Regions from separate parts of the Psychrosphaera aquimarina genome, predicted to be linked through region 3. Evidence: predicted binding sites of a transcription regulator. Region 3 holds the regulator's gene; each other region holds the start of a gene.
What was found. Region 3 encodes sigma-54, which starts transcription at its own class of promoters, with help from an activator protein. Its sites were predicted from a motif close to GTTGGCACGNNNNTNGNNT; they were not measured.
Positions count from the first base shown of each region.

Region 1: a site for sigma-54 is predicted at 6,179-6,197, ahead of flgJ (flagellar assembly peptidoglycan hydrolase FlgJ). Genes of this name have one in related genera too.
Region 2: a site for sigma-54 is predicted at 5,779-5,797, ahead of RT723_RS08105 (FlgO family outer membrane protein). Genes of this name have one in related genera too.

Region 1 covers NZ_JAWCUA010000007.1:157,205-165,785, forward strand. Annotated here, with positions in the region: gene RT723_RS07330 (flagellin N-terminal helical domain-containing protein) at 1-1,211, opposite strand, end outside; gene flgL (flagellar hook-associated protein FlgL) at 1,526-3,037, opposite strand; gene RT723_RS07340 (flagellar basal body rod C-terminal domain-containing protein) at 3,048-3,941, opposite strand; partial or broken gene flgK (flagellar hook-associated protein FlgK) at 4,125-5,059, opposite strand; gene flgJ (flagellar assembly peptidoglycan hydrolase FlgJ) at 5,061-6,137, opposite strand; gene RT723_RS07355 (hypothetical protein) at 6,349-6,759, opposite strand; gene RT723_RS07360 (flagellar basal body P-ring protein FlgI) at 6,806-7,900, opposite strand; gene flgH (flagellar basal body L-ring protein FlgH) at 7,910-8,581, opposite strand, start outside.
Region 2 covers NZ_JAWCUA010000007.1:333,321-341,901, reverse strand. Annotated here, with positions in the region: gene RT723_RS08125 (GxxExxY protein) at 1-234, shown strand, start outside; gene RT723_RS08120 (thymidylate synthase) at 300-1,151, shown strand; gene RT723_RS08115 (two-component system response regulator) at 1,269-2,255, opposite strand; gene RT723_RS08110 (MHYT domain-containing protein) at 2,266-5,580, opposite strand; gene RT723_RS08105 (FlgO family outer membrane protein) at 5,835-6,449, shown strand; gene RT723_RS08100 (FlgO family outer membrane protein) at 6,458-7,192, shown strand; gene RT723_RS08095 (hypothetical protein) at 7,401-8,153, shown strand; gene RT723_RS08090 (hypothetical protein) at 8,168-8,581, shown strand, end outside.
Region 3 covers NZ_JAWCUA010000010.1:302,820-311,400, reverse strand. Annotated here, with positions in the region: gene lptB (LPS export ABC transporter ATP-binding protein) at 1-341, shown strand, start outside; gene RT723_RS13310 (RNA polymerase factor sigma-54) at 393-1,886, shown strand; gene hpf (ribosome hibernation promoting factor) at 1,920-2,207, shown strand; gene ptsN (PTS IIA-like nitrogen regulatory protein PtsN) at 2,299-2,748, shown strand; gene rapZ (RNase adapter RapZ) at 2,749-3,618, shown strand; gene RT723_RS13290 (HPr family phosphocarrier protein) at 3,608-3,880, shown strand; gene mgtE (magnesium transporter) at 4,022-5,377, shown strand; gene RT723_RS13280 (CvfB family protein) at 5,520-6,365, shown strand; gene RT723_RS13275 (acyltransferase family protein) at 6,419-7,678, opposite strand; gene RT723_RS13270 (LytR/AlgR family response regulator transcription factor) at 7,856-8,581, shown strand, end outside.

The DNA of each region.
Region 1 (8,581 bases), on a different contig from region 3:
GCCAAATCATTTGCGCCAGGTAAACCGGATAAATCGCTATTAGCCGTATTTGAACTTACGCTGAACAATACCGTACTGTCCATTTGTAATTGACCTTTTACAGTCGCATCTGTATCTGCAGGCGTTCCAGCATCTAAAGTTACTGCAGCACCAACGTCTTGGTCATCCGCATAAGAGCGACCTTGAATATCAACAGTCGCATCGCCACCGCCAGAATCAGCCCAATTAGTAATACCAATATTATCGCCCGCTTCCGAGGTCATGATAATAGATGTAGATGCGGCATCATATACAGCGCCTATACCTAATACGGCCGCATTTTCATTAACTTTATTCACTAACGTTTGCAAATCATCTTCGACTACACCGGTAGCTGTAAATGAAATGGTTTCCGTTGCAGTACCGTTGGATAAATCAAAACTAATACCATCACCAGCAGCTGCATTTGCAAAGTTTTCTAAACGTAATACCGTTTTAGCATCTGCATTTACACCAGTTGTATTAAATATTGAGTTTATCTTAGAGGCGATATTTGCCGCAGAATCATTTTGTGCGATAGATACTTGACCAGTATTAATACCTGCAATAGTTAATGTTTCAGCTGCTGTAGCCATTAAATGACTATTTGAATCAACAGCGGAACCTAATGTAGTATTTGCCGAAGCGGCAAGGTTTGAGCCTGCCATGTTGTATCTTGCACTACCTAGATCATCGATTTGAGCCGAATTAATAGATATTGCTATGGTTTCATTTGCTTGTGAACCTACTTGGAATTGTTGAACACCAAACGAACCATCTAATAATTTTTGTCCACCGAATGTTGTGGTATTCGCAATTCGGTCTAATTCAGATTTAAGCTGAATAATTTCTTCTTGTAGTGCTTTTCTATCTACTGTTGAGTTGGTGGCATTTGCCGCCTGGATAGATAAGTCACGCATACGTTGCAAGATATTCGTTGATTCTTGCATCGCGCCTTCTGCAGTCTGAGCCATTGAAATGCCATCATTTGCATTTCGCATTGCTACATTAAGACCGTTAATTTGAGATGTTAATCGATTTGAAATTTGCAAACCGGCCGCATCGTCTCGTGCACTGTTAATTCTTAATCCCGATGCCAATCTATTCATCGAGGTTTCAAGGCCGTTTGTTGAGCCCATTAAGTTACGTTGGCCGTTAATTGACGCAACGTTAGTATTTACAAATAATGCCATTGTTTTCTCCTTAGAACTTTATAGATAAATAACCTAAAGTTCTTTCTCCAAACTACGATTTGCATCTTACGTGCCAACTTATTTGTCAAACTTATTTATTAAGAATAATTACAAAGGAATTCACTAAAACGACTATAATCAATAACTTACGATGGTATTGAAAATTAACACTAGAGATGTGGTGGAAATATAGGCTTTGTTAGTAGGATTTTTAATAACTTGTGTTATCGGCAAAATTGGGAAGGATGGCGGCAATTTGACGCCAAATTTTAAATTAGGACTTAGTATAAATACCCCTTAGTCCTTAATAATGATTAGATATAATCAAACAATGATAATTTTTGCATCATTGCAAAACTTTGCTGTGATGCTTGCAGTCCAGTTTTCGACATTTCTAAATTAGTGATGGCTTCATAAATATCAATTTCTTCAATATTCGCCAACGTTGATTTAGTGACTTCTTGAAAACGATATTGGGCTGACATTTCAACTTCAATCGCATTTAAACGAGCGCCCATTGATGAACGAGTGTTATCAACTGTCGTCAACCCAGACTTTAATTCAGTTAATAAATCACTAACTAAGTCAGTTCTAGCTTGAGAGTCAGGTCTATCGATGTGAAAAACATCTCCAGCTGCGGGTACGCCACCAACATCAAATTCAACCCCATTAAAGGTGACTTTATTATCATTAGTATAATCACTAGGACCTTCTACTAAAGAGCCTGCACTGTCATACACTTCATATAATCCGCCAGCTAAAATGTTCACGGTGAAATCATCAATTGTATGGCCAACCGCAGGGTCCACTATATTTCCGCCCGTTAATGTTGCCGTTGACGCATTTGTTATATCTGGCGAGCCAGTATAACTGGAGCTGACCATTCCCATCGCATCAATGGCTCTTTGCAAAGTCCACATGACACTTGTATTTGATGAGCTATCAAACTGAAATGAATCGCCTGCGACAGGAGCTGGATTCGCTTGGGTCGAAAACTCAATGCCATTAAACTGTACTTTATCGCCCGGTGTAATGTCTAAAAAATTTGACTTGTTTGGTTCTAACGGAATAGCGACTCCACCATTATCTAGCACTTCAACTCTCACCTGCCCAGCGCCCGCTCCAGCAATAAAATTCACCGTAAATGGCGCATTCTGTGCTGCACGTTCATATTCTGCAGATTGAGTGACAAATCCCATAGAAATTGACGAGCTTGACAGGTTTGCGGCATTGGCTGTTGGCACATATGACGCAGATGTTGAAGGTACATTTTCGATAAATTGACTTGCCGGATCGCCAACTTTGACTTTAAAACCCGCAGCAATCAACACTTCTCTTTGTCCACTATCACCTTGATATTGGCGATAACCAAAATCATCAACTACATAGGTTTGTGTATTGGTTTGAAATCCCGAGAATATAAAATCACCATTCGCGTTAGTTGTATTAGTTAAGCCCTCAAATTGCTCTAAACGTTGTTGTAACTCTTCTGCAATTGCCGCCAAACTATTTTTATCCATGGTTCCGTTGATGGATTGCAACATCAACTCTTCAGCACGAAAGATCACATCAGTCATGCTGGCCACTGCTGACTCACTGGTTAAATTAAAACGCTCCGCAGATTCTTGAGACACAATATAACGATTAGATACTTCAATTTCTTGACGCAAACGTATCATCGAATTCGAGCCGGTTGGATCGTCTGACGGTTTTATGATTTGTTTACCGGTAGATAATTCCATTTGAGCACGATCTAAATTCGATTGTCTCAACTGTAAGCTCGCCATGTTTCTAGCAAAATAGTTAGCTGTTGCAATTCTAGTCATAATTTACTCCCTAACCCGCTGCCGATAACAGCGTTTGGAAAGTTTCACGAGCAACCGTAATTATTCGAGCTGCTGCTGCATACGATTGCTGATATTGAATTAAATTAGCAGCTTCCTCATCAAGGTTTACTCCCTGGATACCCGCTAACCTTTGTTCGGCACCTGACAACAAAGTCCCAAAAGAATCTGCTGATATTGCTCGACTTTTAGTTTCCACACCCACTGACGTTACAAGATCCGCATAAGCTTCAGAAAAACTATTGGTTCCGCCATCCATTCTTCGATCGGATTGAAACGCTAACATAGCTAAAATATTTTCATTGTTACCTGGGCCAAACGCTTTAGTTTCGTTCACCCCAGGATTATCAGCATGGGTTACTGTAAACACCTCACTTCCGGCTAACACACCTTCAAGTTCAAAACGGATACCCGTGATTGGGTCATCTATTATTTGGTCTGCAGGTATTGCCGATGGGCCACTTATTACCGCACCGCCAGAGTCCAGAACTTGATATGTTGTACCTGTTGCATCAATTTCGATGCTAATTGAATCATCTGGTAAAGGTCCAGGTGCCACACTAGAGTTACCGGTTATTTCATATAAATTAAATTTAACGTTGTTTGGGTTATTAACTTCCGCAATATCTAATGGATTTCCAGCTGCCGCTATTTTTTCAGGATCGTCAATAATGCTTTCTATTTGATTAGCACCATAATATGTTGGTCTCAGTCTGAACTCATCACCAGCGGATAATTGATTAACATCAATAGCCATCGCTAAACCTGTATCACCTATAATCAACTGTGTGCCTGCTGACATTGCAGCAATATCGGCAGGGTCAAACTGTTGTACTAAATTACCGGCATCGTCATAGATATCAAGATTTGTCCCATCGTATTCCATATCAAATTCTTGAGAAGTTAACTGCTCAGTATTTCTGATGTACAGTTCAAAATTAGTCTTATTTGTATTATTTGATGAGTTTAACGTTCTTGCTAATACATCCTGAGGATCGTTAATATCTCTAAAAATATTCTGTCCCGCATCCCCGTTCAAATCTAAACCTAATGATTGTTGACGATTAAAACTGTCTGCGATTGCAATTGCTAATTTACCAAGCTCTTGTATAGCTGGCAGTATCATGTTGTCTCGGGTATCAAACAAGCCGGTTAATGAACCACCATCTAATTGATTGGTGATAATTGATTTATTTTCAGTCGTTGAATTGGCAGAAATACCAATTTCCATCATGTTACTATCAAATTCATTTCTTTCTGCCGACAACGGAATTGAAATCCCCCCGTCACTAACGTTATACCTTGCCCTACAGTTACGTTCATCGTACCGTCTTGTAACTCAATTGTTTTTACTTGGATCTTTTCACTTAACCGTTTTAACAACAAATCTCGTTTATCTAATAGATCATTGGGTGGAAAACCCTGGCTACCAACTGCGTTTTCAACTTGAATTTTAGTATTTAAGAAGGCAATTTCTTCAGTCATTGAATTGATTTCTAGGACAGATGTTTGGATCTCTTCGTTAATCGCACCTAAGTGTTGTAAACCAACTTCTTCAAATAGTGTATTAAAACGATTGGCTACCGTTTCTGATCGGCCAATGAGTACATTACGTGCAGATATAATTGTTGGTTCTTCAACAATACCGTTAATACCGTCAAACATTTCTTCAAATGTGACAGTGATGCCTGTATCAGGATCCGCTAATAAATTATCTATTCTTGAAGCATTTACATAATTGGTATTGTTATATTCAAACTGCGACGAGTTGAACATAACTTCTTTAAAGTTATATTCATTAAACGTTCTTTCGATTGCTGAAAGTTGAGTACCGTTACCCAAAAATGTACTTCTAAAAGCGTTACCAACAGTGGACACGGTTTCAACACGCTGACGGCTGTACCCTTCGGTATTTACGTTTGCGATATTGTGACCTGTGGTATCTAAACCATATTGTGCTGCTGCTAATCCAGATACGCCTGTACCTAAAATACCACCTGCCATGTTATGCCCCTACCTTGCTGTTCGTTGACTGTATAACTTTGCCAACAACATCTTTGAATGTACTGCTATTTAATATGCCAATGATTTTATCTGCGTATCTTGGATCTGTGGCATATCCCGCTTTTTGTAGCTGTTGCAAAAATTGTTCCGGTTCAGCTGCTTTTTCTAAAGCACCTTCGTATCTAGAATTACTTTTAAGAAATTTTACAAAGTCATCAAACGCTTCGGTGAAGTTATTATAAACCCTAAATGGTTCCGTTTTTCTAACCGCAACCCCCTTCTCAAATTCTAGGGTTGATTGTGCGGCTTTTTCACCATCCCAATCTCTGTGCGCTTTGACATTAAATAAATTAAAACTAGACTCACCTTGTTTATCTTTTATGATGTGCTGCCCCCAGCCGGTTTCAAGCGCCGATTGAGCAATGATAACGGCTGGATTAACACCAATTTTGCTCGCGGCTTTCTTAGCGAACTGCCACAATGAATCTACAAAGTGCTCCGGAGACTCAAAGTTAACCGGCGCCTTATTGGATTTATGTTGGGTTTGACTGAGTTCTGATGCCACTGGTTTTTCAGAGCCAATAGCCGAAAAGCCTTTATCAATGACTTTATTAAAATCATTTAGCAGAGAATCAGGTTTGGATACCGTATCGGTATTTGCATTTGTTAGTGTTTGTGTTTGTGTTGGTTTATTGTCTAGGTAATATGATTGCCTAGTTAAATCTGCGTTATTTCTTAATGTACTTGCCGCTTTATAATTCTCAGTATCATTACTTAATTGTTTAACAATGATATCAGCAAGTCCCATACTACCATTTGACGCCATATCTGTCGCCAATTGTTGATCATACATATCACGAAAGAACTTAGTAGTATTGGAATTCATTGGATTGTCTTGTTCAAATGCAGCATTAGCTTGACGCATTGATTTTAACATCATGCCAATAAAGATAGATTCAAAGTGAGCTGCCGCTTGTTTAAGCGCCTCTTTACTTTCCGGATCTTTCGTTGCCTGTGCTTTTAACTGCTGTAGGCCAGTTAAATCAAGGTGGTTGTTAACATCGCCGATCTTACTCATTTGACATTCTTTTGACTTTCCAATTATTCGATAATGGGATATATCAAAAACTGAGCCAAGATGTTAATTAGGTGGTTTTTAATGATGGAAATGCGCGGAATTTTACAAAAAAATGATTAAATTCAAGGAAGGTTTTACGTGGTTATATAAAATGAAATCCCCTGATGAAAACTGCCTAACTAGACAGGTTCATCAGAAGGGTTCAATGCGATTAGTGAAGTAGTTTAAAATACTTACTTAACTCATCTTTTAATTCACCTGTAATGTCACCAATTAGACATACACGTGCGTTATTTGGAACGCGGGTGAAAATTTCTTCAATTTGATCTGAAATACTGCCATTGGCTTTATTAATCTCGTCTGCAAAATATTCAAACTCAACTTCTGTTTTAATATTAGTCATTGCTTCAAAAGCACCTAAGCCAATTGGTGTAAATTGAATTTCATTGTCTGCAATGATACCACCAGATAAACAGCAGAATATCTTTTTGTCTGCGAAGGCAACTTCATAAACATGATATTGTACTTCTTGGTTAGTATCCATTTCTAACATTTCCAAAACGGCAATGTTAGTATCCTGGTTTGCTGTTACGTTGGTAACAAGTGTGTTTGCAAAATTCATAACTATTCCCCTTTATTTCTAGTTATTTCTTACGTTTTAATAGCTGTTAAATAACAATCAGTTGACCGTCAATAGCACCTACTTGTTTTAATGCTTCTAAAATTGCCATCAAGTCACCAGGCGCTGCGCCCACCTGATTAATAGCGCGAACAAGATCGTCCAAGCTGACACCTGGGTCAAATACAAACGCTCTGGTATCGTCTCTAGCGACATCTATGATGGTTTGATTGGTTACAACCGTTTCACCATTAGCAAATGGCTCTGGTTGATCGACCTGCTGATTCTCTGCAATGGTGACCGTTAAACTGCCATGAGTGATAGCGGCAGCTCTTAGCCGCACATCTTTACCAATCACTATGGTACCTGTACGTGAGTTGACAATTATTTTTGCGGATGCATCTGCTGGTTTAAATTCTAAATTTTCTAATTCCGATAAATACGCAACTCGCTGTGAGATGTCTCTTGGAGCTAATACTTTTATTGATGCAGCATCTATTGGATTGGCCGTATTAGGTCCAACCAAATTATTAATCGTGTCAGATAACCTTTTTGCCGAAGTAAAGTCAGGTTCATTTAAATTAAAAGTAATGTAATCACCATTGCCAAAAGGCGTTGGTACCGTTCGCTCCACTGAAGCTCCATTAGGTATTCTTCCTACTGTTGGCGTATTAATGACAACTTGAGAACCATCTAGCCCCTGCACTCCCAATCCTCCAACCACTAACGAACCTTGAGCGACTGCATAAATATTACCGTCCGCACCTTTTAAAAAGGTTTGTAATAATGTCCCGCCACGCAGACTTGCTGCACTACCTACGGATGACACCGTGATATCAATGGTTTGACCTGGTTTTGAAAAAGCTGGAAGTTCAGCACTTACCACAACGGCTGCAACATTTTTAATTTTAGGTTTTAAGCTACTTGGTAATTGAATACCAAAATTAGCCAACATAGCTTTAAAGCTTTGTTCGGTATACCGAGTTGATTCACCAGTACCTGGTAAACCCACCACTAATCCGTAACCAACTAGGTGATTAGTACGAATACCTTGCACCATGGCCACATCTTTTATCCGAACAGACTCAGCTATCGGCGAAATGATCAAAGTGAATAAACATAAACTTAATAGTAATTTTTTCATATCGTATTCCTAAAACGGCCACGCTGTGCTCATGAAGAAGCTCGCTAACCAACCCGCTTCTTGAGTTTCAGCTAAAGAGCCTTTACCACTGTAAGAAATACGAGCGTTAGCCACTCGTGTCGATTCGACTGTATTATCTGACGCTACATCTTCTGAGCGAACAATACCGGTAATACGTATAAATTCTTGACCTGTATTAAGTGTTAACCACTTTTCACCGCGTATGATTAAATTACCATTAGGTAATACTCTCAACACATGTACGGTGATCTTGCCGTTTAAACTGTTACTTTGATTTGATTTAGCATCGCCCTTAAAATTGCCATCGGACTCAAGCCCTAACTCTAAAGTATTTCCACCAATAGTAGGAGCCAGTCCATTTAAACCAACTAAAGGCGACAAACTCGCATCCGTTTCTTTTTTAGTTTCAGTTTTTGCTGTTTTTGACGCTTGAGTATTTTCCAATAACAATACCGTTATAATATCGCCAACACGCCTAGCCTTAGTATCTGAATACAATCCATTAGACCAACCCGTATGGTATAAACTACCGGTAGATACCACGTTTTCTGTAGGTATCTCTGGCATAATCGGAGCAAAAAATGGATCTTCTTTTTCAACGTTATGGTTCACAGCACAAGCCGTCAAAAAACTAACAAGCCCTGTAACTAAGATTAAACG
Region 2 (8,581 bases), on a different contig from region 3:
TATGAAGTTAAGTTACCAGTGCTCTACAAAGGAATAGAATTTGATAATGGGTTTCGAATAGACTTATTAGTATCAAAGCTATTAATAGTTGAACTTAAAACTGTGAAAAAGTTGGAAAACATACATCAAGCCCAACTATTAACTTATATGAAATTAGCAAATATCGGAATTGGGTTATTAATTAACTTTAATGAAGTTTTGCTTAAAAATGGCATCAAGAGAATGGTGCTTTGATTTATTTTTAATATAACCCTTTGTGTCCTTGGTGTCCTTAGTGGTTTGTATATCAGAGAAATTAAATGAAACAATATTTAGAGTTATGCCAACGTATTGTTGACGAAGGCACTTGGATTGAAAACAAACGTACTGGTAAACGTTGTTTAACGGTTATCAATGCAGAATTAAATTATGATGTTGGTGCTAACGAGTTTCCAATGATCACCACGCGTAAGAGCTATTGGAAAGCGGCGATTGCTGAATTACTTGGTTATATTCGTGGATATGATAACGCGGCGGACTTTCGTTCTATAGGTTGTAATACGTGGAATGCCAATGCCAATGAAAATGACGTTTGGCTGAATAACCCACACCGAAAAGGTGAGGATGATATGGGCAGAGTTTATGGCGTCCAAGGCCGTCGTTGGGCTAAACCAGATGGTGGTTTTGTTGATCAACTTAAAAAATTAGTGGTTGATCTTTCTAACGGCATTGATGATCGCGGTGAAATTTTATCGTTTTATAATCCTGGTGAGTTTCATATGGGATGTTTACGTCCTTGTATGCACACACACACATTCTCGTTATTAGGCGACACCTTATATTTAACCAGTTATCAACGCTCTTGCGACGTACCGCTTGGGCTTAACTTTAATCAAGTTCAGGTATTTGTATTATTAGCCTTAGTCGCTCAAATAACGGGGAATAAAGCTGGTAAAGCGTATCACAAGATAGTGAATGCTCACATTTATGAAGATCAACTCGAATTGATGCGTGATGTTCAATTAAAACGTGACCCTTTCCCGTCACCAAAGTTAATTATCAACCCAAAGATAAAATCATTAGAAGATTTAGAAACTTGGGTAACTATGGATGATTTCGAAGTAGAAGGGTATGAGTGTCATCCACCTATTGCGTATCCATTCTCGGTATAACGTTAGGTTCTGTTTATCCCTTTTGACATAAATAAACCAATACATATAAAAAAAGGCAAAAACACAGGCATTGTTACAAGGGCCATGGATTTGCCTTTTTTATTGGAAAAAATTTAGTTATTCATCTTTCCAGCGTTGTTTAATTTCTAGCATTTTATCTAGTTCTTGAACAAACAGACTAACCAGTTCCGGATCAAAGTGTTTTCCACTTTCATTTTGTATTAACTCTACAGCCCTTTCAATTGACCAAGCATCTTTATATGGTCGAACACTCGTTAAGGCATCAAATACATCTGCGATTGCAACGATACGACCTTCAACTGGTATATCTTTACCGGCTAGACCATTTGGGTAGCCTGTACCATCCCATTTTTCATGGTGAGTTAGGGCGACTACTTTGGCTAAACTGATCAAGTCTGAGTCATCGTCCCCTAAGATATGAGCGCCAATAACGGGATGCGTTTTCATCACATCAAACTCTTCGTTAGTTAACTTGCCTGGTTTTAGCATAATGCTATCTGGAATGCCTATTTTTCCTAAATCATGCATAGGTGCCGCATGAAGTAAATCGTCAGCCCGTTGTTCTGAGAATCCAAAAGCAAGCGCCAGAACCTGAGAATAATGGCTCATGCGCATTACGTGCATGCCTGTTTCATTATCTTTGTATTCCGATGCATGCCCTAAGCGCTGTATGACTTGTAGACGAGTTCGTCTTAATTCGTCGGCTTGCACAAGTGATAAATGTGTCGCGACACGAGCTTTAACTACAGGGGCTGATACTGGTTTGGTTATGTAATCGACTGCACCAAGTTCTAATCCTTGAGCTTCATCATCATGATCGTTTAATGCCGTCACAAAAATAACGGGTATTTTAGTGGTGACGGGATCGGCTTTCAGTTGTTTACAGACTTCTAACCCAGTTATATCAGGCATCATAATATCTAATAGTATTAGATTTGGTTTTTTATCGTGTGCTAAACGTAATGCTTCTTGACCGCCTTTAGCAAAAATCAATCGATAATCTTGTTGTAAAATCTGTTTTAAAACGCGTAAGTTAGCCGGTTCATCATCAACAATTAAAATGGTTGCTTGTTTGTTTTCCATTACTTTACCTTCACTTACTTTCTAGGCGTTGTTTAAGCGCTACTATATGCTCCAGAGCATATTCAAATTCAAAATCATTTAATGCGTTATAAATTTTATTTATATCGCTACGGTATTCGGATTCACTGTATGTTAACAGTTCAGCGAGATCAGTTTCTTCAGCTTCATTTTCTTGCGCCTTTGTGTGTAGCTGATTGAGTAAGCTGATTAACGCATCTTGATCAACTTCAGAAAATGTTGCCACATTTTGATAGTTATTTTTCCACGTGTTTACTTTGTCGGTTAACTCGGTAAAAACATCATCAATAGTTTCATATACAGAAATACATTGTTCTGGGTGGCTGCTGACGACAGATTCAAGTTGCGCAAAAAGACGTTGTAATTTTACTATGGCTAAATTACCACTCACACCTTTTAGTGAATGGGCTACGGCCGTTACTTTGTCCCAGCTTTCAGAAACTATTATTTGTTTTAGATCCGTAATTGCAACACTTTGACTATTTATAAAGCTTAATATTTGCTGATAATAAGCATCTAAACTTCCCCACAGTGCTTCACCTTTAGTCTCATCCATTAATAAATCGGCCTTGTTATTATCAACCGTAACAGGAGACAGTTCGACGTCAATGTCTAACACTCGGGCAATTTCATTACTTAATAAAGTGTAATCCACCGGTTTATTTGCAAACCCTTGCATGCCTGATTGTTCAGCCGCTAATTTGTCGTCTAATAATACACTTGCGGTTAACGCGATTATCGGCATTTGAGGGAGTTGATGTTGTTTTTCGTATTCACGTCTTTGTTTAGTAGCATTTAAGCCATCTAAGACTGGCATTTGAATATCCATTAATACTAATTGGATTTCTTTACAATCAGACATACGTACTAATGCTTGTTTTCCGTCTCGGGCGGTCACAACGGTATGGCCATCTCGTTCGAGTAACAAGGTTAATAAGTCTATATTTTGTTGGATATCATCCACTACTAATATTTTTAATGGCGGTAACTGAACCTGAGTGACTTGCTGTTTTTCAACTTTGTGTTTGACTTGTGGTAACGGAAGTTCAAAGTAAAACTTAGTACCAACATTAAGTTCGCTCTGTGCATTTATTTCCCCACCCATTAATTCAACAAGTTGTTTACTAATGGTGGTCCCTAAGCCCGTTCCGCCAAAACGTCGACTCATGGATGCATCGGCTTGGGTAAAGGCTTCAAATACAGATTTAAGCTGTTGCTCGTCCATGCCAATACCAGTGTCTTCTATTTCGAACCTTACATTATTATCACCAACAGGGTATACCGAAACCGTCACTCGGCCTGATTCGGTAAATTTAACTGCATTACCAATTAAATTAGTTAATACTTGTCGTATACGTTCAGGGCTACCTAAATAAAAGCCGTTTAGTTTGCGAGAAATGTCGGCATTTAGCTCTAAACCTTTATTTCTGGCTTGTAACCATAATGTAGAGATGACCGCATCGACTTCTTCTATTAATGAGAATTGTCTTAACTCAAGCTCTAACTTACCTTTGTCGAGTTTTGCACTGTCTAATATATCGTTTAATAAATGTAATAATGATTTAGACGCATTGTTAATAACATTCAAGTGTTTAAGCTGGTCGGGTTTTAGTTCTGTTTCTAATAAAATGTCACTAAAACCAATAATGGCATTCATTGGCGTTCTAATTTCATGGCTCATATTTGCCATAAACGCGGCGCGCGCTTCTGCTGCTTCTTCTGCTATTTCTTTTGCTTCTCTAAGCTGTTGTTCCATATTTTGACGCTCAGTGATATCCATAATGAAACCGTCTAACCAAATCTCTCCGGTTTCATCGTCGGTAATATGATTGCCAAATTCCATCATCCAACGAATATCACCATTTTTAGTGATAATTCGATATTCTAGATTGAACATTTGATCCACTATTTGGTTCGAAGAAATCAAATCGACATCGTCAGGGTGGAATAAATCCGAGAAATTTCGTTTGTTATTAGGCGGTAAAAAATCCTTAGCCGGATAACCTGTAATTTCTTCAACCGCATCACTGATAAACAATAAAGGCCAGCTTTTTTCGTTTAAACAACGGTAGGCAATGCCTGGAATATTACTAATTAACGATCTGAATTTAGCTTCATTTTCGCGAAGGGCTTGTTCCATTTCAATGCGCTGACGTATGTCGGACATAAAGGCAACAAAAAAACTATCTCTTTCAAGATCTACATGGCCAATAGCTAACCTAATATTAATTAAGGTGCCATCTTTATGTTGAGCTTTGACCTCTCGGCTTCCACCTATAACACTTGATTGGCCTGTAGTAATAAACTCTCGTAAATTATTATCGTGCGTGTCGTAAGATTCTGGCGGCATCAATAACTTTACATTTTTGCCAACAATCTCATGAGAATTCCAACCTAGCAAAGTTTCAGTGGCTCGGTTTACATTCTCTATAATCCCTTTGCGGTCAAAACTAATAATGGCATCCACCGCAGTATCCATCATAGAGCGTAATCTATGCTCACTTAAACTGGCATGGCGGGATATATCTCGGTATTTGTAGATCACATTAATACATAAAATAAGTGTGATGATCACGATAGTAGTAATGGAAACCACTAGCGCTAAATAAAAGGACATTTCACTGGTTTGGTCGCCAAGTTCTAATCCAGGTGGTTTAACAAAACGAGCAGCAGCCATGCCAGTGTAATGCATACCCGCAATAGCAAAGCCCATTACGACACTAGCAACTAAATTAGCTTGCCAACCTTTTTGTCCCCAGATTTTTAACAAACCAGTACGGATCCATAATGACAACATAGCAAAGGTAACGGCCACTATTATAGATAAGGTAAAAATAGATAAATCATAACGAAGCAAAGGCGCCATTTGCATTGAAGCCATGCCGGTATAGTGCATAGCACCTATTCCCGAACCAACCAACACGCCTCCCCATATAAGAGGTTTGATACCATTTGTGTGTTTTTGTATATGATTTAATGCAACAAACGATGCGGCTATGCCTGGCAACATTGAGAATAAAGTTAATGAAACGTTATAATCGACCACGGTACATAACTCAAACGCTAACATACCAATAAAATGCATAGACCAAATACCACCACCTAATGCAACACTACCACCCAATAAGGTAATGTTCCTACGTACGATAGAAATGTCTTTGGCTTCTTGAGTCGCCAGTTGCAACCCCATAAACGATGACAAAATGGCGATAAACAAGGACAAAGCAACCATTGCTTTGTTGTGAGTACCATAAATAAGAATGCTGTCTGGGGAGATGGAGAAATAAGCTAAAATCTGATCAAGCATATGAATTGAAGTCTTCGTCTATTTAACAGAATGAAACATAATAACGAAACTTTGCATTATTCACTATCAATGTATGGCTTATTTTTCAGCAATTGCTTAAAAATAAGCTTGAAAGTGTAATTAAATTACTATTGTATAAAATTGCAGTGAATCCTCAGCGCTATTATAAATAGGGCATGTTCCAACCATCGCCAATTTTCTGGCACTCTTATTGCTAATTCAAATCAGATTATTTAATTAATAGATGAGTGATTATGAAATACTTATTCATAATACTAGTTACTATGTTGGCTGGTTGTACAACGATTTCTGATGAAGTAGCGTCGTTTCAAAAGAAACAGATTGAGGTTCTAGAGCGTAAAGGTTATGAACCTGAAACGTTAGAAGGAACGTTACATCAAAGCGTAGAAAGAATGGCGAGACAGCTATTTGATACGTCGATCGGCTTGGATGTTCACAGTCCGGTGGTAGTCGGCACATTTTTGCCAGTGTCTAATTTAGAACACGAGAAAAATTCAAATCTGCAAAGAATAGGCTTACAAATTCAAGAGAGTTTTATCACTTTATCTACTCAAGCGGGCCTTAAAGTAATTGAACATAGAGCGTTACCATCAATCATGATGACACCAAATAGCGACGTCATGTTATCTAGAACGCAAGTAATGCAAGATCAAAAAATCAATGCTGAGTATATGTTAACAGGCACTTATAGCATTCAACAAAACTCACTTATGGTGAATGCACGATTAATCCGAATTGAAGATAAAAGCTTAGTTGCAGCGGCTACTGACTATATAGCTACCAATAGTATGTGGAGTCATTCAAAAGTTCAGCTAAACGATAACCAAATTTACCGTGGGGAATACTAGGGGGTATTATGAAAAAATTAATTATAGGTAGTATTGCACTGTCGTTACTAAATGGCTGTGCGTCATTAGATAAATGGACAGACTTCGAAGATCAACAAGTGGAAGCATCAATTAATAGTGGTGCTAGTCAACCCGAAACAAATAAGATCAGCTTATTAAGATCCGCTGATCCTCTTGAAAATAGCGCTAACTTTCAAAACCAATACCAAGATAAGTGGAGCTCAAGTTCTAACGGACAAATGGGCAGTCACAACGGACAAGCCGCTAATACAAAAAACGTTAACCATTATGTTAGAGGGATCATGCAGGATCTTTTAACTAACCTGCAATACGTTAATGCCTCAACGCCAATGGCCGTGTCTAGTTTTGTCTTTTTAGACAGTAACTACCAAAGTGCTTCTCTATTAGGCAATCAAATATCTGAAGGTTTTATGCATGAGGTTCATAAATTAGGGATCCCCGTTGTTGACTTTAAAGCAACAGATTACATTAGGGTTACGCCTGGTGGTGATTTTGTACTGAGTAAAGATTACATAGATCTTTCCCCAGACATTCCAATTCGTTATGTGTTAACCGGCACTTTGGTGAGACATCAACAAGGTATTATGGTCAACGCTAGAATCGTAGGTATGGAATCAAAAGCCATTGTTGCCAGTGCACAAGGATTTATCCCTAGTGCCATTAGTAATCACATTATGAAAAGCAATAACAACGACGGTATTCCAGTTTATACCGCACAGTAGATAAAAAGGCAGCTGATATTAGCTGTCTTTTTTGTATAAATGATATGGTTATCTTATTGTTATTAAAGATAAAAATTAAATTTCAAAAAAAGGGGAAAAAGATCTAAAGCTTTTATTTAACGAGTCGATACATTAAACATGTTAGAAATATTAATAGTAATTTTTCTTTCAAGGTCATTACTAAAATAAATCATGTAGGAGGGTTGTTATGCAACCAAAATTTAAAATGAAAAAGACGCTAGTAGCAAGTGCCTTAATATTAGGCTTGGGTAATGCCTTTGTTGCTAGTGCGGATACATATACAATTACTGCTCAGGCGGTATCTGATGTTACGATTACACAACATGCATCACTGGGAGATTCTAGCCTATCATTTGGTGATAAAATTAAGTTGAATCCAAACAATAACGATACTTGTATTCTTGTTGCAGCGACAAATGCTTTTGAGACTGATTTACTAGTTAATATCGATGGTAATGATACCAGTGATGCAGCTGACTTAGTAATACCAGCTGGTACACCATTAACTGATGGAGCAGCTGCCGCTCATGTACCTGGTGAAATTGCTGATGACTCAACAGGCTGTCTAGGTGATGCCGCAACGGGTACCACAGTCGGATCACATATGGTCTTAGAAGTTGATGGTGTAGCAGGTGCAACAGTTTCTGTAGATATCCCTGATGTTGTTGGTACTGGTTGGACTTATACAGCTGGAGATCAAACTTGTGTAGTTGATTTTGATGGAACTGCTGCCGTAGACGTATGTAGAGACTTTGATGGTGTTACATCGATTACCGGTGTAGGTTTATCAGTAGGTGCTGGTGATACTGGCGGTTCGGTGCTTGAAGATAATACTGGCCAAACTCACATATTACTTGGTGGAGTCCTAGTATTTGATGGAACTCCAATTACAGCAGGTGCGGTTAGTGATTCTGTTGTTGTAACAGTAACTTACGAATAAGGTAGGAGAATACGATGAAAACTTTAAATATGATTAAGAAAAGTTTGCCATTAGTTTTGGCTGGTTTGTCGGCAAATGCAGCTGCAACAGATTTTACAGCAACTTTAACTTTTGATACGTTAGCTGAAATTACATTGACACCAATTAGGGCTCTAGACTTTGGGCCTGTATTGGCACTAACTCCAGCAGCCTCCTGTGTTATGGACCCAGTAGGTGCTGGTACTGAAACGCTGTCAGCTGGTCAGTTAGGTGTAGGTACACCTACAGGTTACACAGCTTCAGGTGATTTAGGTACTGGTTGTGGTGATCCAGATGCAAATGGTCAGGTAGGCATTATTGGTATTTCTGCTTATGCTGATGCAGGTATCACAGTTGAAGTTATAGCTGGTGCTGCAAACGATATTGCGTTTACCCCCGATGCATACGTT
Region 3 (8,581 bases):
ATATCAGAGACAGCGATGGTATGGCCCTATCTGGTGGAGAACGCCGTCGAGTAGAAATCGCCAGAGCATTAGCTGCTGACCCGAAAATAATCTTATTAGATGAACCATTTGCTGGTGTAGATCCTATATCGGTTATAGATATTAAAAAGATAATTCAACAACTTACAGCCAAAGGTATTGGCGTTCTAATTACCGACCATAATGTGCGAGAAACACTTGATGTCTGCGAAAAAGCGTATATCGTAAGTCATGGAGAACTCATTGCGGAAGGAACTCCTGAACAAGTTTTAACAAGTGAAATTGTAAAACAAGTATACCTAGGCGATCAGTTCAAGTTATAGTAACTATCACTTACGAGTAATCAGTTAAACGCGTTTAAGTAACGGAATTAAATGAGACCTACATTACAACTCAGAATGGGTCAGCAGTTAACAATGACCCCTCAACTGCAACAAGCTATTCGTTTATTGCAATTATCTTCATTGGAATTACAACAGGAAATTCAAGAAGCTCTTGATAGTAACCCGTTGTTAGATGGTGAAGACGAACAGCAATCACAAGATCTTGATGCAGAATATGATGGTGACCTTAAATCATTGCAGGAAGGTACATTAGACACGACTTCCGATGACGACAATGAGTGGTCTCAAGAAGAGATGAGTTCGAACGAAGCTTTGCAAAGTGAAACCATTTCTGAAGAACTCCCAATGGACTCAACGTGGGATGACTACATGAGTGCTGCTCCTGCGAGTTCAGGTCCCGCTTATGAAGGTGAAGACACCGTATACCAAGGTGAGACAACTGAAAATATTCAAGACCATTTATTGTGGCAATTAAATTTATCTCCATTTACCGACGAAGACTTAGCCATCGCAACCGCCATTATTGATGCGGTTGATGAAAAAGGGTTCTTAACTATCTCTACTGAAGATATTGTTGAAAGCATTGACAATGAAGACGTTGAAATAGAAGAAGTTGAAGCGGTACTTAAACGAATTCAGCATTTTGACCCTGTTGGCGTTGCAGCCCGTAATTTACAAGAGTGTTTGTCTATTCAATTAAAACGATTTTCTGACGACACGCCTTGGAAAAACGAAGCTATAGATGTCATCGACAACTACATTGATTTATTAGCCAATCGTGATTACCGCACTCTGTTACGTAAAGCCAAATTAAAAGAACCAGAATTAAAAGACATTTTGGAACTGATCCAACAACTAAATCCTAACCCTGCCAGCATCGTTATTAAAGACGAAATTGACTACGTGATCCCTGATGTAAGTGTGGTGAAGAAAAAAGGCCGTTGGATAGTTGAGCTAAATCCAAATTCTATGCCTAAACTTAAAATAAATGAACAATATGCATCGTTAAGTAAGACATCAAAAAATGCCAACGATACTCAATTTGTTCGTTCTCACTTACAAGAAGCTAAATGGTTTATTAAGAGTTTAGAAAGCAGAAATGACACATTATTAAAAGTATCTAATTGTATTGTTCAACAGCAACAGGCGTTTTTTGAATATGGTCCTGAAGCAATGAAACCTATGGTACTCAATGATGTTGCCGAAATGGTCGATATGCACGAATCAACGATATCTAGGGTTACCACCCATAAATATATGCATACACCTAGAGGAATTTTTGAACTTAAGTACTTCTTCTCAAGTCATGTTAGTACTGAGAATGGTGGAGAATGTTCATCTACTGCAATTAGAGCCCTTATTAGAAAGCTCGTTGCAGCAGAAAACCAAGCAAAACCGTTAAGTGATAGTAAGATTGCAGAGATTTTGGCTGACCAAGGTATCCAAGTCGCCAGAAGAACCATTGCAAAATACCGGGAATCGTTAAACATTCCCCCTTCAAACCAAAGAAAACGTTTGGTGTAAGCCAAGTAAAACTTAATACAGAAGGAATTTCTTATGCAAATAAACCTAACATGTCGTCATATTGACACTACTGAATCTTTAAAAGAATATGTCGATACAAAATTTGCCAAATTAGAGCGACATTTTGATCATATTAATAACGTCCATGTGATTTTAGACGTTGAGAAACTAGCACAGAAAGCAGAAGCAACCATGCACGTAAATGGTGGAGAGCTGTTCGCAACCTCTGAGCATACCGACATGTATGCGGCCATCGATTCATTAATCGATAAGCTTGACCGACAGGTCATTAAACACAAAGAAAAATTAACCAAACATTAATTTAATCATTATTCTGGAAATACCAAGGACGGTATTTCGTAACCTTACCTTTTGAGTACACTTCAAAAGTAAATGTAGTAAATGAACGTCAATGAACCTTAAGTTTCTTCTCCAACCAGAAAGTACAAAACGATTAACTAACTGTGCGAGTAAAAAGAAAGTGCTCGAACAAATCGCCCTGTTAGCCAGTGAACAACTCCCTGACCACTCATTTGATGACATATTAGAAAGTCTAATGAATAGAGAGAAGTTAGGCAGTACCGGAATAGGCAATGGAATTGCTATCCCTCACGGAAAACTAACTAACATAAAAAAAGCCGTAGCTGTTTTTCTAGTTAATCAAGATGCGATCAATTACGACGCCATTGATAAACGTCCCGTTGATATTTTTTGCGCCTTATTAGTTCCGGCAGATCAATGTGATACCCACTTGTCTACACTTGCATCTATTGCTAAGTTATTAGATAACAAAGAAACAGTTAAAAATTTACGCCGAGCTGAAACAGACCTCGACGTTTACAACATAGTTGAAGCAGCATAGATGCATATATTTATAGTCAGTGGTAGGTCAGGTTCAGGGAAGACAGTCGTTCTAAGGGTTTTAGAAGATCTTGGCTATTATTGTGTTGATAACCTACCTGTCAATTTATTACCCGCGTTATCTCATTCTCTTGAAAAAAATTACGACCAAGTTGCCGTAAGTATAGACGTGAGAAATTTACCCACCTCTGAACAAGAATTAATGGATAACCTTGATTTCTTACCAAAGGGCGTCAATGTCACCGTATTATATATTGATGCTAGTGATGAGGTTTTGATCAGACGATACAGCGAGACCCGTCGTCTGCATCCCCTTTCAAGAGGCGAGTCGTCTTTACCAGAAGCGATTTCACAGGAACGTAAATTATTAGATGAATTAGCTAACCGTGCTGATTTATACATAGATACTTCTCAACTTAATGTACATCAATTAACTGAGATGGTACGAGAGAAGATATTAGGTAAGTCATCAAAAGAGCTGGTATTAACCTTTGAATCATTTGGTTTTAAATACGGTGTGCCTAATGATATCGATTTTGTATTTGACGCTCGTTTTTTACCTAATCCTCATTGGGAGCCAGAATTAAGACCGCTTACGGGTTTAGATTTACCGGTTAGAGAGTTTCTTGCTGGCGAGCCTTTAGTGAATAAATTTGTTTTTCAAATTAATAATTTTATGTCCACTTGGTTACCACATTTAGAACGAAATAACCGTAGTTACCTGACTATTGCTATTGGTTGTACTGGTGGTAAACATAGATCCGTTTATATTGCAGAAACATTAGCTAGACAGTTTAAGTCCAGAGATAAAAACATCCGAGTCCGCCACCGTGAAATGGCCCGTTACGAAAGTGAAAAAGATGGAAAGTAGTCGCACCGTAAAAATAGAAAATAAATTAGGCTTGCATGCAAGAGCAGCAACTAAATTAGCTCAATTAGCTCAACAATTTGATGCTTCTGTCACCCTGACTCAGGCCGATAAAACGGCCAATGCTGATAGTGTTATGGCACTATTAATGTTGGCGAGTAATCAAGGCAAAGAGGTAACTATCTCTGCAACAGGAAATGATGCTGAAGAAGCCGTTAATATGATCTGCCAATTAATCAGTAATAAATTTGACGAAGACGAGTAACCTTCACTCCTATATTTTATTAACACAAAAATCAAAGAGTTACTGTTCAAGATAACGCTTGTGCGTTAAACTTTCTCTATATTCCTATTTTGTCTGAAAATATATAAATCAGACTCAAACAAGCATATTCACGATGGGGCTATGCCAGAGCTACTAGAACAAGAATATAACATTCCTATTGATGAACTTAATACCGCGCTTAACAGTGGTATGTTTGTCCACGTTCGAAATATGCTTGAGTCACTTCCGGCTTCCGATATTGCATTATTACTTCATTCTTCCCCACCTAAAGCTAGGACTGTTATTTGGCAACTTATCGACGCCAATATTCAAGGTGAAGTATTAGAAGAACTATCAGATGAAGTTCGTAATCCTATCTTAAAAAATATGAGTCCAGAAAAAGTAGCTGAAGCTGCCGGTAATTTGGACGATGATGACTTTGCCGACGTTTTACGCGGTATGCCAGATGCTGTGTTTAAGAAAGTTTTAAAAAGCATGGATAAACAAGACCAAGCTCGTGCCAAACGAGTAATGGCCTATGGTGAAGAAACAGCTGGCGCTCTAATGAATACCGATACCATTACGGTAAGGCCTGACGTTAGTGTTGATGTCATATTACGCTACTTACGATTAAAAGAATCTCTTCCAGATACTACCGATTATCTTTATGTCGTTGATAAAGATGACACTTTCATTGGCGAAGTATCTTTATCTGCACTATTAACATCTACCACTAGCAAACTCATTTCTGAAGTTATGGAAACAGATTTTGAGGTGATCCCTGCAACCATGCATGACTCTGAGGTTGCTTCCCTGTTTGAACGTTATAACTGGATCTCAGCTCCAGTAATAGACGAAAATGGTATCCTGTTAGGCCGAATTACTATCGATGACGTGGTTGACGTTATCCGTGAAGATGCCGAACACTCAATGATGAGCATGGCAGGTTTGGATGACGAAGAAGATACCTTCGCACCTGCAATTCAAAGTACGCGCAAACGTTCAGTTTGGTTAGGTGTTAATTTATTTACCGCTTTGTTAGCTGCGTTTGTTTCAAGTTTATTTGAATCAACCTTAGATGAATTAGCTGTATTAGCCATATTAAATACCATAGTACCAAGTATGGGTGGTGTTGCTGGTAGCCAAACCTTAACTTTGGTCATTCGTGGCATGGCCGTTGGCCATGTAACCCAAGCAAACTCCCGTTGGCTGTTAGGTAAAGAACTTGCTATAGGATTTTTCAACGGCCTTATCTGGTCAGTATTAATTGCCGGTGTTGTTGCCATCTGGAAACAAGACTTAATGTTAGGCGCAGTTATAGCCTTTGCTATGATGATGAATTTAGTTGCCGCAGGATTATCTGGTGTCTTAATTCCTCTAATGCTGAAAAAAATGAATATAGATCCTGCATTAGCTGGCAGCGTGATTTTAACCACGGTCACTGACATAGTTGGCATATTCGCATTTCTTGGAACGGCCACTTGGTTACTTATCTAACCCACCATAGCTATATTTTCGAGCTTATTTCCTAACTCTATAATCAAACTCAACACCGTTTACCTTAATCTCTTGGTATTCAAAGATTAAAGGTTATAATGCCAACAATATTTTTACCCTTGTTATTTATCAGGATCTTTTCATGTCTCAAATTGGTCAATCTTGTAACTTAGATGTCATCAAAGCCGTCGACTTTGGCTTTTATTTAGATGGTGGAGAGTTAGGCGAGATTTTACTACCCCGTAAACACGCCCGTGCTGAATTAAAAGTGGGTGATAATATTAATGTATTTTTATATTTAGACTCTGATGATCGCCCTATTGCCACGACCCAAAGACCTAAAGCCAAAGTTGGCCAATTTGCTTATTTAAAAGTAAAAGAAGTGGGCCGATTTGGCGCATTTATGGATTGGGGTTTAGATAAAGATTTATTAGTACCTTATGGCGAACAGCACAAACCACTTGAAGAAGGTTTGTTTTATCTTGTTCGAGTGTATATAGACGACATGGATCAACGTATTACAGGTTCAACCAAAGTAGATCGTTTCTTAGTTGAAGATGGTACTGACCAGTTTGAACCTAACCAAGCGGTTGAATTAATCATTGCCAATACAACAGACTTAGGGTTTAAAGCCATTATTAATCATACTCATTGGGGAGTATTGTTCTCCGATGAAGTCCATCAAAGGTTGAGTTTTGGTCAAGACAAAAAAGGTTATATCAAACGTGTACGTCATGACGGAAAAATTGATTTAACCTTACACGGTGGTCAAAAAACCAGAGATAAATTTGCCAAAATCATTATTGAATTTTTAGAAAAAGAAAACGGGTTTGCTGCGGTTCACGATAAATCTGATCCCGCATTAATTTCTCAATTATTTGGTATGAGTAAAGCGGCATTTAAACGTGCAATTGGCGGATTATATAAAGATGGCACTATCTCTATTTCAAAATCTGGTATTCGTTTAATTGAAAACGAAGATAAATAACCAGAGTTAAAAATATGAGCGTTTTCATCTAAAAACGCTCATATGTTTTGTTGCTACAATAGAATTTCTAAACCAAAAGGAATGATAATCACAGCCGCAATAAAATAGCCTGCCTTTTTAATATTAGGTGAGTAGCTGTGTTTTAACCGAACGCCAAATAACACTCGTAATAGCTCAACACGCCTTATTATTTCAAAAGTGGCAATACAAGCGGCAAAAGAAATTAACAACACTAATACCCCTTCCAAAGCTATTCCCAATGAAAACCTTGAAAGCTCAAACCCTACCGCAATTATAATAGTTTGATGCACAATGTAATATGGATAAACTGCATCAGATAAATAACTAAGCTGCTTTGAAGGTTTATTTAAATAACGACTTGCAAGTCCCATCACAGCCAAAACCCATAACACTCTATCTAAGCTATAAAGAAAATTACCCGCTACGAGTAACACTTTATTAGTATTTTCATCAGCTCCTAGCCAAACTAAATTATAAAAAGTGATCAAGGATAGATATAACACCAGAGATATTATTAATAGGTTTTTGTAGTGCTCCGTAACCCGTTGCCAAAAAACTGGATGCCAGCCAATCAAATAACCATATATCAAACAAATAAAGCCAAGTGCATTACGATGTTGGTCCGACTCCATACTGAGTTGAATAATAAAAATAGGCATAACTACCAGTAATATGGCGACAACGGCATTAAGGCTAAATAGTTTGTTCGTTAATTTTTCGATAAACCGACTGTTCAATAGCGGTAACAAAGGCACTAAAAAAAGACTGTATTGCCACAATTCACGCAAATACCATAAATGATTAACATCAATGTGCGGCCAAATTCCGGGTTGATAATTAATGAATAACTCATGGTCATTTACAAAAAAAGCTTTATAGAACTGCCAATAGCTAAGGTTGAGATCACCGTTGAATATCATTTCGTAATACAGTTGTGGAGGGATGATAACTAAAATGGCAAATAACAAAGGCAATAATAGCCTAATTGAGCGCAAGCCAATAAATTGCAACAGCGGAACTTTAACTAACACAAAGCGAATTGCAATACCCGAAATAAGCCACAAAACAGCCATTCGCCATGGGGACAATAACAACATGACATTGGCTAACCCCTCTGATAAATATTGACTTTTAATATGGTATCCCCAGTTAGCCACATACAACATACCTGTGTGATAAAAGATCAATAATCCAAAAACAATCACTCTTAACCAATCTAAATCGTAACGCCGATTCGGAATGTTATTATGCTTAGGTATAAATAACGCCATAATTGGTAATGCTTTTTTCACAGTAACGCCTTCACTTCCATCTACTATTGATGGCAAGAGTGACAGAGTTTATGTGTTTTAAAACCTAAAAGTGCTTAATATACAATGGGTAGGGATAAGCGGTGGGATCCAGGGATAGTGGATAGCAGGATGTAATCATTGCAAAACATCTAACTTCGTTCAACAATAGCCAACATGATAAGATTCCAACATTTTCAAAAGTATCAAGCTTGGTATGAAACCGCGATTGTTTCGGTTTATATCTTGCTCAATAATACAATTAACGCCACTTCCATGATCATGGAAGAAAGCCGTAATTCTGATACTTTACCTTTCTTAATTTGGCAGCCTTTTTTATTTGAATACTCCAGCGCGATAGGCTGGGTTTTGATGTTACCTGCTATAAGTTGGCTTTTAGACAAATCCCCACTGATGTCAGAAAAGTTTACACGTACTTTTTTTATCTATTTATCTGCCTCTGTTGTCTTTTCACTTTGCCACATAACAATCATGGTCTGGCTACGAAAATTGGTATATTGGAGTCAAAATTTGACCTACGAATTTGGTGATTTATTTTTTGAATTGATTTATGAATATCGAAAAGACCTCTGGTCATTTATGTTTTTTATTATGGCTATTTTAAGTTACCGTTTTATTTTCAGTCGGCTGCAGGGTGAGGCGAATAGCATAAACCTAGGTGAAGACAAACCTGTATCAAACAATATCGACCGTTTACTGGTAAAAAAATTAGGTAAAGAGTTTATTATTAAGGTGGAAGATATTGAGTGGTTTGAGTCTTCAGGGAATTATGTGAATTTGCATATTCAAGGGCGCGTTTATCCTATGCGTACGACCATGAACAACCTAATACAACAAATAGAAAATAAAGGCTTTTGTAGAATTCACCGCTGTTATGGTATTAAC